Regions from separate parts of the Cytobacillus sp. FSL H8-0458 genome, predicted to be linked through region 2. Evidence: riboswitches for the same ligand, from Rfam matches in the RefSeq annotation. Region 2 holds a riboswitch; the other holds the start of a gene.

Region 1 (7,850 bases), 230 kb from region 2:
TGAATCCTGCGTTCGCTGACCATACATTGGTTCCTGCCGATTGGCCCAGCATTGCAGGGAAAATTAAGTTTCCTGCCCCGAAAAATAAGGCAAAGAGCATAAATCCAACTGTCACAGTAAATGAGAATGGTATTTTGTTCGTCATATTTATTTCCTCCTATTAACAAGGCTTTAACCCTAACAATCTATCAAATTTAAATTTTCTGAAATTATAGTGCGGTAATATTATTGTTTTTGCACTCTAGTAATATATTGCATAACTCAAGATAACATATTCAAAATACTTATGCAATATATCGCATAAAACTTTTTGTCGAATCATGCGATATATTGAATTTTTTAAGATACTTCTATATACTAAATTTATATTTTATTTGGAAATAACTATAAATCCGCAGGAAAATTGCTAGAAATGAAAAGGTGGTCACAGCTATGCCAATACCCTCTAATTATTCATCACCTACTCGTGTATCCGCTAAAGATCGCGCCTTCTCACAGATCCAGGAGTGGATTATTGACGGGACACTTCAGCCTAAGGAAAAATTAAACGATGCTGATCTTGCCAAAGCGTTAGGAGTCAGCCGCACCCCTATCAGAGAAGCGCTTCAGCTGCTGAATGTTCAGGGATTTGTCGAAATGTTCCCCGGTGTGGGAACTCAAGTCACGTCAGTTAACCCGGAAGATATCAGCAAGATCCTGCCCCCTTTAGGCGTACTTCAGGCTCTAGCTGCAGAATTGGCAGCTCCTGTTATCAGCCAGGAGACAATCAATATTCTCAGGGACATCAATCATAAATTCGCCAAAGCTCTTATGGCGGGAGATACCTTCTCAGCTTTGAAGCAGGATGAGAAGTTTCATAATATCATTATCGAGCTTGCCCAGAATCCTTATATTTCTAATACAGCTTCCATGCTGCAGGCCCATGTCATGCGGCTATACTATAATAAAACCATTATTCTAAAAGAACGTTCTATTGAAGAACATGAAGATATATTAAAAGCTTTTGAACAAAAAGACAGAGAAAAGGCCGGAAATATCGCACGTGTCAATTGGCTTCGGGCAATTGACGAGTACTACTCCGGGGAAAAATAATCAAACGGAAAAAGCAGCCACCATCGGCTGCTTTTTCTTTTTACCTAGCTTTTATAGATAATTTCATCAATAATCCCGTATTCCTTTGCTTCTTCGGCAGTCATGAAATAATCACGGTCCGTATCCCGAGCCACTTTTTCTGCAGGCTGGCCAGTTCGTTCTGCAATAATTCCATTGATGTGCTCCCTCAGTTTTAAAATCCGCTTCGCCGAAATTTCGATTTCGGTCGCCTGCCCCCTCGCTCCGCCAAGCGGCTGATGAATCATGATTTCACTATTCGGCAAACTGTAGCGTTTTCCTTTTTTCCCTGCCAGCAGAAGCATCGCCCCAAATGACGCAGCCATTCCAGTGCAAATCGTTCTCACATCAGGCTTTATATATTGAATCGTGTCAAAGATGGCAAACCCTGCGGTTGTCGAACCGCCCGGACTATTAATATAAAGAGAGATATCCTTTTCAGGAGATTCCGCTGCAAGAAATAGCAGCTGGGCAATCACACTATTGGCAACCACATCATTAATTTCTTCACCAATCATGATAATCCGGTCTTTTAAAAGCCGTGAGTAAATATCGTAGGAACGTTCTCCCTTGCTTGACTGCTCAATGACATATGGTATTGCTGTCATCTTTATCCCTCCTGTTCTTTGCGGATCTATGCCGCCATACAGAGAGTATTAGAAGGAGATGAAACGGGCAGAACAGGCTTCTTCGAATAGCTTTCCAGGGATTCCAGGAAAGGGATGGATTGTATTAGGATGGATGGGTCTTCAGCGGCTACTGATTGCTGCATCAGATGAAAAAGCTTTTCTTCGTCCTCATTTGTAAAAATATCCTCAGTCTTATTTTCAACTGCGTGTTGAAGCTGCCTCCGTGCACGGTTCAGCGCGGACTTCACTGCAAATTCAGTAGTCTGCAGGATATCAGCAATTTCTTTAGTTTTGTATCGAAACCCTTCCTTCAGCGTAAAAATAACTGCCTGCTTTAATGTTAGACGATTAATGAGATGGCTGATTGCTTCTCCTCCACTGGGGCTGGAATTCTTCTTTTCACCTTCAGGCGACTCTTCCAGTTGCTCCCGCTTCCTGTTTCGAAGAGTGTCAATCCAGCAATTATAAACAATCTTCTTTAAAAGAGCCTGATTAATTTTCTCAGGCGAATAGTTTTTATAAGCGCGGACGATTGCTTCATGGGCAAGATCGTCCCCATCCCAGCGGTTCTGTGCAAGAAACCGGCTATATCTCTGCAGTGAAGGATAGATATCTGCAATACAGCTTTCCTTCTGCTTTAAGGAACTCCTTGATTCAGCCTGAACTTTCCCATGCTTCATAAATCTGTTCACTCCTTTAATACATCTCTGCTTCTATAACGGAATAAGAGAACAAAAAGATACGGGGGATTTAAATTTTTATCAGTTTATTCTGAGGATGGCTAATTTTATACTGCTCCTATACTATTTTAAGTTTAGTTCTGTGTGCATTCAAAAAAAGCCCCAATCCATCGGAATTGAGGCTGCCTTCTTATATAATCCGGGACGTAATAATACCTTCAATCTGGTTAATCTGCTCAAGCAGTCCAGGAATCACATCGCCATTCACCTTGTTATCGATATCGATCATGGTGTACGCATATTCACCGCGGCTTCGGTTCACCATGTCTGCGATATTCAGCTGGTAGCTTGAAATGGCAAGTGTAATCTGGCCGACCATATTTGGGATGTTTTTATGAAAAGCAGTAACACGCCGCTTGCCTGTGTAAGGAAGTGCTGCATTTGGGAAGTTCACTGAGTTTTTGACATTGCCTGTTTCTAGGAAGTGCTTCACCTGGCGTGCTGCCATGACTGCGCAGTTTTCCTCTGATTCCTTCGTTGATGCGCCAAGGTGCGGAATGGCCACTGTGTTTTTCATTTTCAGGATATGTTCATTTGGGAAGTCTGTAATATACTTGCCCACTTTTCCGCTTTCAAGGGCAGCTGCCATATTTGCTTCATTCACAAGCTCTCCGCGTGAGAAATTCAGGATGTGAACACCCTTTTTCATCATGCCAAACGCATCTTCATTGAACATTTCCCTTGTATCATCGGTTAATGGAACATGCACAGTGATATAGTCAGATTCTGCAAACACCTGCTCGATGCTCATGGCACGCTGAACATTGCGGGACAGGTTCCAGGCCGTGTCGACAGAAATAAATGGATCAAAGCCAACGACATCCATATCAAGTTCAAGTGCATCATTGGCCACAAGTGCCCCGATTGCTCCCAAACCGATGACCCCCAGCGTTTTCCCCTTAATTTCTTTTCCGACAAATTGCTTCTTCCCTGCTTCTACAAGCTTAGGGATCTGGTCTCCTTCATCTTTCAGCGTTTTGGTCCAGGCGATGCCGGCAAAAAGATTCCTGGATGAAGCCATTAAGGAGGTAAGCACCATTTCTTTTACTGCATTCGCATTGGCGCCAGGTGTATTAAACACGACAATTCCCTGCTCAGTGCATTTCTCCACCGGGATATTATTCACACCTGCACCTGCACGGGCGATTGCTTTTAATTGATCTCCAAATTCCATAGAATGCATATTAAAGCTGCGAAGAACAATCGCATCCGGATTGCCGCTTTCATTATCAATTGTAAAATGATCCTTGTTAAATACTTCAAGACCGCTTGGCGCAATGGCATTCAGTGTTTTAATCGTCTTCACTTTGTCTAAAGTCATTGTACTCACTGGATTCTCCCCTTTTCAACTAACTTTGTCAGATTTTAAAACAGAAAGAGGCAAGGGTAGAATCCCTTACCTCTGCCCAGGCGAACGGCTTCGACACTATGTGCTCCCCCGCGGTGATCCGCGTCTCGCCAGTTACACATAGCCTTTTCGGTTTTTTAAATCTTATCAAAGTCTTCTGAAAACTTCAACCCTTTAAAGCGCTTACAAAAATAAAAAAATTATTTATTTTCCAATGAATAATAAAGTATATTTTTCTAAATTTGTCCATCATGCTGCAGAACAGGCTTTTATCCCTTATTCATTTCGTAATATCCCGCCGCACTCGGTTCCTATTAAGTTTATAAAAGAAAAAACATGTTAAACCTAATACATATCCTAATACCTGTGGGTGAATCATTTGCGTGCTATATTCATTCTCTTATCACTCTTAGCCGGCACCATCGGCCTCATTGTTTCTCTTGATTATATCCAGGATCATTCATTATTTGAATCCTGGGAAAGCATAAAAATTGTCCTGTCTTCCGCACATGGTGAAGATTACTTTCTTATCGTAATTTTTATCCTTGGTTTATTTGTTATGTTCTCTTTAAGTAAAAAGAACAAATAACTGCTATTTTACACTTTTCCCTGTTTCCATTTACGCCGGATTGCTGCCAATACGAGCAATGCGGAAGGAATGGCAAATTGGAAAGCAATATGCAGCAAATAAGGGACTACTTTTAATCCTTCATCCAGATGTGTTTGATAGCTTGGTGCAATCATAATGGAAGAAAGACAAATAATCCCGCCCATAAAATAGGATGTAAATACATTTGGTTTCATTTTAAAAAGGTTATTCATTCCGATTACCGCACAATAGAAGAACAGGCCCACTTTAATAAACCCCAGAAATACAATCAATAGGATGATAAGAGGATCCAGACGCTGAATAAATCCCCCAATCTGAATATAGCCAACAGCAGCCAGTGCCGGGAAGGCCGAACGCTCAAGGAGGTCTGCACCAAGAATACAAATTAAGAGCATAGTATTAAGGGTTAAATAAATGCCAACATAAGCAATTGCCATACTTCCTGTCTTCAAAATCTTTGTCTTTCGTTTCATTAAAGGAAGGATCATCGTAAATAAAATCAACTCTCCATAAGGAACCGTCATATTAACCGGAAAAATCTCCCTGATGACCGGCTTCCACCCATTAGCCAAAACAGGCCGTAAATTTTCCAGGTGAATCAAGTCACTGATCACATAGAATATCAGGATTAGCAATAAAGTGACTGTCATGACGGCAAAGCAGATAATCCCTGCTCTTGCAAATACCTCAAAACCTAAATGGACCGCATATACCAATGCAAAAACCATACAGATGCCCAGCGTAATAATGGAGGTTTTGGCATAAGGTGAACTGATCAGCAATTCTTCTACATCACGCAAAACCCTGGACGCGATATAAATGAAATAGATGATGTACATATAGCTTATAAGGCTTCCCAGGTATTTTCCTAAAATTTTTTTCACGTACTCTGTCAGCGGCAAATCCGGATGCTGTCTGTAAAGACGATAGTAAACAGCAAAGATTGCCAGCCCTGCAATGGGTGAAAGAATCGTAACGATCCATGCGTCCTGGCGGGCTCCGCTTCCAAGATCCAGAAACACAGCTGTCCCAAACATAAAAAGGACCATCAAACAGAATAATTGTATCCCATCAATCTTATCTTTTGGCATTTTACTTCACATCCAAAATTATTGTAGTTTATATGGATCTGTCAGCAGCCCTGCGTTCGAGATTTTCGCATTCACATTTACTTCAATATCCGCATTTCTAAATAGCTTATTCCATTCTTTTTTATGTTTTTTCCAGTAATTCGGATTATTTACTGATAGTTTTCTGCCGAAACCGAATACATCAGTTTCCATTTCCTGCGCCATTTTTATTGTTTCCCTTATTTGGCTTTCTGCCTCTTTCTCTAATTTTTTCTCAATCTTTCTAATTTCTTCATCATTATCAATTTTTATATAGCATTCCAGTTCAGCAATATAGCCCTTAATATCTGTGTCAACTGTCAGGGTCGGTTTTTGATTTAACTCTGTCTTAATGGTCGACTTTATTCCTTTTGTCGTGACGGTCATATTTTTTTTACTGTTACATGGCAGCGGAAAGGATGTATATTCAGCGGCTGAGTTGATTAAATGGGCTGTTCTTGCGATTTTGCCGTCAAACCAGCCGGCTAATTGATCTTTTTTAAACAGTGCCAAGCCAGTTACCTCTACCACCGGAGGCTTGATGTCCTGCAGGTTATCCGTCTGGTTCTGAGATTTAAGCGGTTTGTTCAAATGAATGCCTGAAAGCATAAGGTTCTGTCCTTCACCTGATAAAAGGGAGATGGCCCGGTAAATGGGAACGATTTCTGAGATGGCGTACATTTTTTCATTATTCTCGCTGGTGCTGATGATGCTTTTCGTTGGATTGGATTCGAGCGGCTCGATGACCCCCAGAACTTCCTCTGCAGTCGTGTCCCTTGCGATAAAAACAGGAAACGAAGAGCGTGATTCACCTCTTTCAAACACATCAAATATTAGCCCCAGCCCCTCTCTTGCAAGAGCTTCTCCTATTACAATCAAAGAAAGATGAGTAACACTGTTCTCTCTTGGAATGATTAAAGACGCCATCCGGTAGGCTTCAATAAACGTTTCTGCTTCGACTGTGTAATTGATAACTGGAAGGCTGTTTCCACCCCCATTTTGAGAAAAATAACCCGGATTGATTACTTGATACGTGACCCGATAGCCTGATTCCCTTTCCTGTGGGAGGTCTATGCCGATGGCGATTATTAAACCGACTTCATTTAAATCTCTGTAATTAGAACAGCCCGTTAGTAAACCAATTATCAACATGACCGAAATGCCTTTTCTCATAAGTTCATCCCTGCTCTTTTAATTGACTTCCGGATCAATGAGCCTCACTTTGATGAGGTCCCTATCCTGGCTAAACTGTCTTTCAAACCGCTGACCCTGACCGGTGAGAATGGAGTGAGATATGGGACTCCTACTGATTTAAGGCTGCAAAGGTGAAGAATAATGCATAATGAAAACAGGATAATTCCATAGAATCCAATAAAAGCAGCGGCAAAAATAAGAATGAAACGCATTCCGCGTGCTGTATTCACAATATTAGGGTTAGGCAGTGTGAAGCTTGAGATAGCTGTCGTCGCCACGATGATTACAATTGCCGCTGAAACAAAGCCTGCTTCGACTGCAGCCTGCCCGAGAATAAGTGCCCCTACAATGGAAACAGCCGGACCAATGGCCCTTGGCATTCGAATCCCGGCTTCCCGCAGGACTTCGAAGGCTAGCTCCATTACCAGTAATTCCACAATGGCCGGAAACGGAACCTGTTCTCTTTGTGCCATGAGCGTCACCATTAAAGTAGTAGGGATTAAGCCATGGTGATGCGTAATCAGGGCCAAATAAATGGCCGAGGCATACATGTTAACGAAGAACGAGCCAACCCGAATGAGTCTTAAAAAGGAACTCACCAGGTAATTGGCATAATAGTCCTCAGGAGAGTGAAAAAATTGAATAAAAACAGCCGGGAGAATCAATGCAAATGGTGTCCCCTGTATAATGATCGCTATTTTGCCTTCTAAAAGGTTAGCGGAGACCACGTCTGGCCTCTCTGAATTCTGGAAGAGAGGAAAGATCGTTTTTCTGTTGTCCTTTAAAGCTTCTTCCACATAATTTGTGTCCAATATACTGTCCATATCGATTTTACTGATTCTTTCCTTCACTTCCTTAACGATTTCTTCTTTTGCTATGCCTTCCATATATAAGATCCCTATATCGGTTTTGGTTACTTTCCCTGCTTTTGTCTGTTCAATTCTTAACTGGTTATTTTGTATTCTGGCACGAATCAGCGAAATATTCGTACCTAAATTCTCTGTAAATCCATCTTTTGGCCCCTTCACCACCGTTTGTGTGGTAGGTTCTGTAATAGTTCTTGATTGAATCTTTCTTGTTCCGGCAAGGATCGCCTCTGAATGCCCCTCT
Region 2 (7,850 bases):
GGGAATGAAAACGGCGCTCGTTGAAATGCAGGATTTTGCAGCCGGAACTTCCAGCCGTTCAACCAAACTGGTTCACGGAGGCTTAAGATATCTTAAGCAATTCGAAGTTAAAATGGTAGCTGAAGTCGGCAAGGAGCGGGCGATCGTATATGAAAATGGCCCACATGTGACTACACCGGAGTGGATGCTGCTTCCAATGCATAAAGGGGGCACCTTTGGAAAATTCTCAACTTCAATCGGCCTGAGAGTTTACGATTTTCTTGCAGGCGTCAGAAAGTCTGAACGCAGAAATATGCTCAATGTCCGGGAAACCTTAACAAAAGAGCCGCTTATAAAAAAAGATGGACTAAAAGGCGGGGGCTATTATGTGGAATACCGCACCGATGATGCCCGTCTTACAATAGAGGTAATGAAAGCTGCTGCAGAAAAAGGCGCTCTTCCAGTTAACTATTTGAAGGTCGAGAACCTTTTATATGATGAACAAGGTAAAGTATGCGGAGCTGCTGCTGCAGATCAGCTGACTGGAAAGATTCATGAAATCAGAGCGAACAAGGTCATCAACGCTGCTGGTCCCTGGGTTGATTCTATACGTGAGAAAGACGGTTCCAGAAAAGGAAAGACCCTGCGTCTGACTAAAGGTGTTCATTTGGTAATTGACCAATCAAAGTTCCCTTTAAAACAGGCTGTGTACTTTGATACTCCTGACAAAAGGATGGTATTTGCCATACCTAGAAACGGAAAAACATATGTGGGGACAACAGATACATTCTATGATTCAGATCCCGTAAATCCAAAAATGACTGCAAGTGACAGAACATACATCATAAACGCTATTAACTTTATGTTTCCTTCTGTGAAAATAACGGAGAATGACATTGAATCAAGCTGGGCTGGTGTTCGTCCGCTTATTTGGGAAGAAGGAAAAGACCCTTCCGAAATATCACGTAAAGATGAAATTTGGGAGTCTGATACTGGTTTGCTGACAATTGCCGGCGGGAAATTGACCGGCTACCGGAAAATGGCCGAAACCATTGTTGATTTGCTTGCTGAAAAATTCAAACAGGAATCGAATAGGACATTTAGCAGCAGTATTACAAAAACATTGCCCATTTCTGGTGGAAATGTAGGGGGATCATCCAAGTTCCGGGAATTTATTGGGTTCCAGACTGAAAAAGGTACAAGTATCGGTTTAACAGCTGAACAGTCCAAACACCTTGTTAATTTGTATGGTTCTAACGTTGGCATCATTTTTAATATGATTGAAGCGGACAGGAGTGAAGCTGAGAAATACGGTCTGCCGATTGTATTGTGGGCAAAGTTGAAATATGCAATTGAACATGAAATGGCTGCCACCCCTGTTGACTTTTTTAACCGGAGAACAGGAGCGCTTCTTTTTGATATTGAAACGGTAAGAAATTATCAAAGGCAAGTAATATCATATATGGCTGATGCATTTAAATGGGATAAGGCTTCTGAAAGAAATTTTGAGAACCAGCTGAACCAGGAACTAAGCTTTGCAATAAAGCCTGCTGATCAGGAATAAAACTCTCCGGACGGGGAGTTTTATTTTAATAGGTGAATTTAAACAAAAGGGACATTCCACAGGCATACTATATTATAAATAGGTAGCGGAGGTGGGTTATGTACAATGTTCTCATGTTTGTTGACTCGGGGGTTGATGATTCACTTGCCCTAATGTATGCCCTTCAGCATCCTGAGATTAATTTAGTTGGTGTAGTCAGCGCTTATGGTAACATAACCAAAGAAGAATCCATTAATAATACTGCCTATTTGCTGAACCTTGCCGGCAGAGAGGACATTCCTATTATAGCAGGGGCAAGCGGGCCATTATCGGGTGAGACCGCTGTCTTTTATCCTGAAATTCATGGGGAGGAAGGACTGGGGCCCATTCAGCCTCCGGAGAATTTTAGCAGCAAAATAAAGGTATATGATATTGACAAAATTATTGAAATTGTGAATCAATACAAAAATGATCTTGTGATCGTTGGTGTTGGAAGGCAGACAGATTTGGCACTGCCGCTCATTCTGTATGGAAAGGATGCATATCAAGATGTAAATGCATTTTATTTAATGGGCGGTGCGTTTCTGGTTCCGGGAAATGTAACGCCAGAGGCAGAAGCCAACTTTTATGCTGACCCCATCGCAGCGGATTCAGTGCTGGAAAAAGCTAAAAACATTTATATATTTCCTCTGAATGTAACAAATAAAGCGATTATCCGGCCTGAGACGATTAATTTTATTGTAAGTAATACCCAGTCACCTTTTAAAGATTTAATCAAACCGGCTTATGATTATTATTATGAAGCTTACCAAAAGCTTGTTCCGGGAATTCAGGGTGCACCTCTCCATGATGTTCTTGTTCTAAGTGTTCTTACAAATCCCGATCTGGTCAACTATGTTAAACGAAGAGTGAGAATTGAACAGTTTGGAAAGGCCAAAGGAAAAAGCATAGCTGATTTTAGGCCTAAACCAGAAGAGGAACCGCCGGAAACAATTGATAATATCGCTATGGAGCTTGACATGGAACCTTTTATCATTGATTTTATGGAGGTTTTTCTCTCTCAGAAAAATCAGAAATAGCTTTTGACACATTGTGTTAAAAGCTTTTTTATTTGTGTTGAAGGGGAATGGGAAGTTCACATAGAATGTATTAACATGGAAAACATTTGCAGTGAGTGGAAGATTATTTCGAAATAATTAAAATGGCAATAAATCCATTTCTTCGGCAACATTAATCAAAATCAAATGGAGGCTCTCAAATTGCTGAAAAATAAAAAATTAAACATGACTCTTTCAATTCTCGGAATGGTCATAGCCATTGCCCTGGCGTACAGTGTGCTTGTCTTTTTAAATAAGGATGAATCTAAGATGCAAAAGACCTCGGCAAATGCGGAGGCACCCGCACAGGGATTAATGTACGAAGATTTAGGGGACTTTATTGCCTCCAATCATACTTTTTATAATGAAACACTTGGATGGGGAAGAGACCGTAAAGTCAGCTGGCCTAAGCAAAAAGAGCAGGCTGATTTAATCGTCAACTCCCTTAAAAAAATATCAGCGGAGAATAAAGACCTTCAGACAGACCTGGGCACAATTAAAAGTCTGGCAGAAACTGTGCAGTCAGGCACCAAGGAAAAAGACGTATTAATCAAACTGCACCGGTATTTTCATGATCTGGATATAGGTTTTAATGACTATAAAGATACAACCGATTATTTTGATGTAACCGAGTATAAAGGAGAAAGCTAATCTAAGGGTGACAAGATTTTTTCTTGACAGATAACCGCATATAAGATAATATAGTGATTGAAGTATTTGAGGTATATTGTTGAAGTCGTTAATTCACATGGAATGTTCGGCAGCCGAACCTTCTTGCTAGTGAAACTGCGGCTTTTTATTATGTTTTATGCTCTTTAGGATTTTGAAAGAGTAAGTATGTGTTTGTAATTAAGAATAATTTGTGTGGACAGCTTTATGCTGAATGTTCTTCTTAATCATCTTCTGTAAACCAGACACTTCTCCGTATTTTTACTTCAGTAAGTTTCTTACCATTTAATATTAAAATCTCAGAGAGCATCTAAGTCGGAAAGGATTCCGACCAACCTGATTCCCACTGGCGCGGTCTCGGAGCCGCAAGGATGGAAGAGAGGAAGGGCTTTCATTGTTTTAGGTAATAATTAATTAACTCAAATATATCACTTATAAGGACAGTATTTGCTGTCCTTTTTTATTTACTTTGCAAAAACACGAACATTTGAATAAATTTCAGTTTGAACATTTGTGTTTTTGTGGTATTATCTACTTAATAGAATAGCTTTTCAAAATCGCAGTGACTGACGACAATGCGGAATCAACCGCTGGGGAGCTGCGTCTATGTATAGCCGGTCGTCTGGGCAGAGATAAGGGATACCCTTGTCTCTTTTTTTCATAACAAAATGGAAAAGCCCGCAAGCCGAATAGGTGCTTTTCCTATAGGAGGAATATGCATGGCGGAAAAAAAAATTACTCTTGATGGAAATGTTGTGGCAAAACATGTGAAAGACCAATTAAAGAATCGAATTGAAGAATTAAAGGGAAAAGGTGTTGAGCCATGTTTAGCCACAATTTTAGTGGGGGATGATCCTTCGTCTGAAACGTATGTAAGGATGAAGGGGAATGCATGTGAAAAGCTAGGTATTTTATCAAAACGTATTCATATGTCAAAGGATACAACAACACAAGAACTACTGGAGAAAATTGCAGAACTGAACGAGGATCCTTCAGTACATGGAATCCTTCTCCAGCATCCTGTACCCGGACATATCGATGAACGTAAAGCTTTTGAAGCCATTGCAATTGAAAAAGACGTAGATGGTGTTACAAGCCTTGGATATGGTCAAACTGCTTTCGGCTTTGGTGAATATCCGTCCTGTACACCTGCAGCTATTTTGGAGATTATGGATTATTATAAATTGAATGCTGAAGGTATGCATGCTGTTGTCATCGGCAGAAGCCCAATCCTTGGCAAGCCGGTTTCTGCCCTTTTACTCAATCGAAATGCAACGGTCACAACCTGCCATTCATATACCAAAGATCTGCCCCGGATTGTAAAGCAGGCTGATATTGTAGTTGCAGCTGTGGGAAAACCTAACTTTGTTAAGGGTGAATGGATTAAAGAAGGGGCCATTGTTCTTGATGCCGGATATAATGAAGGAAATATTGGAGATGCAGAGTATGACAGCTGTTTCGAAAAAGCATTTGCTATTACACCTGTACCTGGTGGAGTAGGACCTGTAACGATTTCCATGCTTTTGAAACATACAGTTCAGGCTGCGGAAAAGACGCTAACTAACAAGAAAATCGTAAATAGTCAATTTATCCCTAATTAAAAATTGATCTTCAAAAGGATTGACTTATAGATGGGTGTCGTTTATTATTAGGTTAACGCTGTAAAGTTCGTAATATACTTTTTGGATAAGTAGTCGTAGCTGCAAAGAAATGTAGGCGATCGTTCATCCTCATTTCTGGCAGCTGCGGCTTTTTTATGTTTAAGTTTATATGGTACATTATAGTGAAAAACAACTTATTGGGAGGCAACACAAATGAACACAGGTAAAGTTAAATGGTTTAATGCAGAAAAAGGTTTCGGATTCATCGAATCTTCAGAAGGTCAAGATGTATTCGTACACTTCTCCGCTATCCAAACTGAAGGTTTCAAAACTTTAGAAGAAGGTCAAGACGTAACTTTCGAAATCGTTGAAGGTAACCGTGGACCTCAAGCTGCTAACGTAACAAAAGCATAATTTTGCTTAAATGAGGTGATGCATGTCTAATCATGCATCACCTTTTTATGTTTGCTTATCCACTTTGTAGCCTTCAGCATTCCTCAAAACAGATCTTCTGCAATACCTGCTTTTAGGATATGTATTTTTCATTTCACCCAATTAAAATTCTTCACTTACAAAAAGTTTAAAATTAGTGCAAACGGAAATGTAAAAAAGAGATGCAAACTGGAAAGCCTAGTAAAGTGTCATTGTCTTTATACAAAACAGTCTTTCAGTACCTAATAACATATATAATTCAAGGAGGAACAAATATTTTGACAACTTTTTCAGATTTTGGCTTAAGTAATGAAATAGTAAAAGCTCTTTCCAATATGGGCTTCGAGGAACCAACACCAATTCAGGCACAGGCTATTCCAATCGGAATGCAGGGGAAGGACATGATTGGCCAGGCGCAGACTGGAACTGGAAAAACCACCGCTTTCGGTGTACCGCTTTTAGAGCAGATTGATTTAAACGAAGGAATTCAAGGACTTGTCCTTGCTCCAACAAGGGAGCTTGCCGTACAGGTAGCTGAAGAATTAAACCGTATAGGACAGGTAAAAGGTGTGCGGACACTTCCTGTTTACGGCGGTCAGGATATTAGCCGCCAAATTCGTGCACTTAAAAAACACCCGCATATCATTGCAGCTACACCAGGCAGATTAATTGATCATATTGAAAGAAAAACAATCCGCTTAAGCAATATCAAAATGGTCGTTTTAGATGAAGCGGATGAAATGCTCAATATGGGATTCATTGAGGATATCGAAAGAATATTAAGTGAAATTAAAGGGGAGCGCCAAACCCTGCTTTTCTCGGCAACAATGCCAAGAAGAATTCAGTCCCTTGCTGAAAAATTCATGCAGGAGCCTGAAATGGTTAAAGTGAAAGCGAAAGAAATGACAGTTAAAAATATTGAACAGTATTATATGGAAACGCATGAAAAACAAAAATTTGATGTGCTTTGCAATTTGCTGGATATTCAATCACCTGAGCTGGCGATTGTATTTGGCCGGACAAAAAAGCGTGTAGATGAAGTGGTGGAAGGACTCATTAAGAGAGGATACTCAGCTGAAGGAATTCATGGCGATATTCCACAGGCGAAAAGAGATCAGGTAATCCGCCGATTTAAAGAGCAGACAATCGATATTATGGTAGCAACTGATGTTGCTGCCCGAGGCCTTGATATTTCAGGCGTCTCCCATGTTTATAACTTCGATATCCCGCAGGATCCTGAAAGCTATGTTCACAGAATTGGACGTACTGGCCGTGCAGGAAACAAAGGGCTTGCGATCACGTTCGTTTCACCAAGAGAAATCGACCACCTGAAAATAATTGAAAATGTTACAAAGAGCAAAATGGCGAAAAAGCCTGTACCTTCATTTAAGGATGTAGTAGCTGGCAATCAGGAGTCGACTATTAATAAGCTCATGGAAGTTATTGAAAAAGAGGAACATGCAGACTTCAAGAGAGTAGCCGAAAACCTTCTTGAAGAGACAGATTCTGTAACCTTGCTTGCTGCAGCAATGAAATTACTGACTAAAGGTCCTGATGTAACACCGGTTAAATTAACTGCGGTTGAACCTATCCGTGTCAGAAAACCTAAAGGTGATCGCGGAGGAAGAAGATTCAGCGACAGATCCAGAGGCGGCGGACGCGATAGAAGAGATTTTAAAGGCGGCCGGGACAGACGGAGCAGTAAGCCACGCAGCAATAGCAATAAGGGATAATGCGGCCTGAATAGCGAAAAAAAGATTTTTTTCACTGCTTTTTGAATATTTTATTATAAAAATTGAAGTTTTTACCCATATTAGTAAATGCAGGGTAATTAATCACTCTGTGAGTTATTGATATTAGGAGGAAATTTACATGGCAACAGGCAAAGTAAAATGGTTTAACTCAGAAAAAGGTTTTGGTTTTATCGAAGTTGAAGGCGGAGAAGATGTATTTGTTCATTACTCTGCAATCCAGACAGAAGGTTTCAAAACCCTTGATGAAGGCCAGGAAGTTAACTTTGACATAGAGCAGGGCCAGCGTGGACCGCAAGCTGTAAATGTAACAAAGTTATAATGACTGATAAGAGAGTCCCTTAATGGGGGCTCTCTTTTAATTTTGGGGGTAAATAAGATACTACAGTAAGGAGAAAGGACTGATAGTGATTAGAATCATCATTTTATCCGATACCCACATGCCAAGGAAATCAAAAAAGCTGCCAGGAGTATTGCTGAATGAAATGAATGGCTGTGACTTAATTATTCATGCAGGGGATTGGCAGAGCATCGAACTTTATGAGGAATTAAAAGAACGTGCTCCGGTTGAGGGGGTATATGGAAATACTGACAATGATGAACTGCGCGCTATTTTGAAGGAAAAAATTCTGCTTGAAATAGAAGGTTATAAAATAGGTGTTGTCCATGGGCATGGAAGGGGAAAAACAACTGAAAAAAGAAGTATTGAGGCTTTCGATGATGAAGAGGTTGATGCTGTTATTTTCGGGCATTCGCATATCCCGGTCAAGAAACTTCA

Evidence for each region. A riboswitch is a leader RNA that binds a small molecule or an ion and turns the genes downstream of it on or off. The one in region 2 is predicted to bind ZMP and ZTP.
Region 1: it holds a riboswitch for ZMP and ZTP, as region 2 does, so the genes downstream of both, NYE23_RS05425 (phosphoglycerate dehydrogenase) here and NYE23_RS04260 (bifunctional 5,10-methylenetetrahydrofolate dehydrogenase/5,10-methenyltetrahydrofolate cyclohydrolase) in region 2, are expected to answer to the same signal.

What each region holds. Positions count from the first base shown of each region.
Region 1 is NZ_JBBOBR010000001.1:1,059,671-1,067,520, reverse strand. It holds gene brnQ (branched-chain amino acid transport system II carrier protein) at 1-145, opposite strand, end outside; gene NYE23_RS05440 (GntR family transcriptional regulator) at 433-1,092, shown strand; gene clpP (ATP-dependent Clp endopeptidase proteolytic subunit ClpP) at 1,137-1,718, opposite strand; gene NYE23_RS05430 (sigma-70 family RNA polymerase sigma factor) at 1,745-2,419, opposite strand; gene NYE23_RS05425 (phosphoglycerate dehydrogenase) at 2,610-3,809, opposite strand; ZMP/ZTP riboswitch at 3,877-3,955, opposite strand; gene NYE23_RS05420 (hypothetical protein) at 4,207-4,416, shown strand; gene NYE23_RS05415 (GerAB/ArcD/ProY family transporter) at 4,425-5,528, opposite strand; gene NYE23_RS05410 (Ger(x)C family spore germination protein) at 5,547-6,719, opposite strand; gene NYE23_RS05405 (spore germination protein) at 6,764-7,850, opposite strand, start outside.
Region 2 is NZ_JBBOBR010000001.1:827,371-835,220, forward strand. It holds gene NYE23_RS04245 (glycerol-3-phosphate dehydrogenase/oxidase) at 1-1,543, shown strand, start outside; gene NYE23_RS04250 (nucleoside hydrolase) at 1,642-2,601, shown strand; gene NYE23_RS04255 (hypothetical protein) at 2,782-3,270, shown strand; ZMP/ZTP riboswitch at 3,841-3,923, shown strand; gene NYE23_RS04260 (bifunctional 5,10-methylenetetrahydrofolate dehydrogenase/5,10-methenyltetrahydrofolate cyclohydrolase) at 4,008-4,889, shown strand; gene NYE23_RS04265 (cold-shock protein) at 5,103-5,303, shown strand; gene NYE23_RS04270 (DEAD/DEAH box helicase) at 5,600-7,054, shown strand; gene NYE23_RS04275 (cold-shock protein) at 7,194-7,394, shown strand; gene NYE23_RS04280 (metallophosphoesterase family protein) at 7,483-7,850, shown strand, end outside.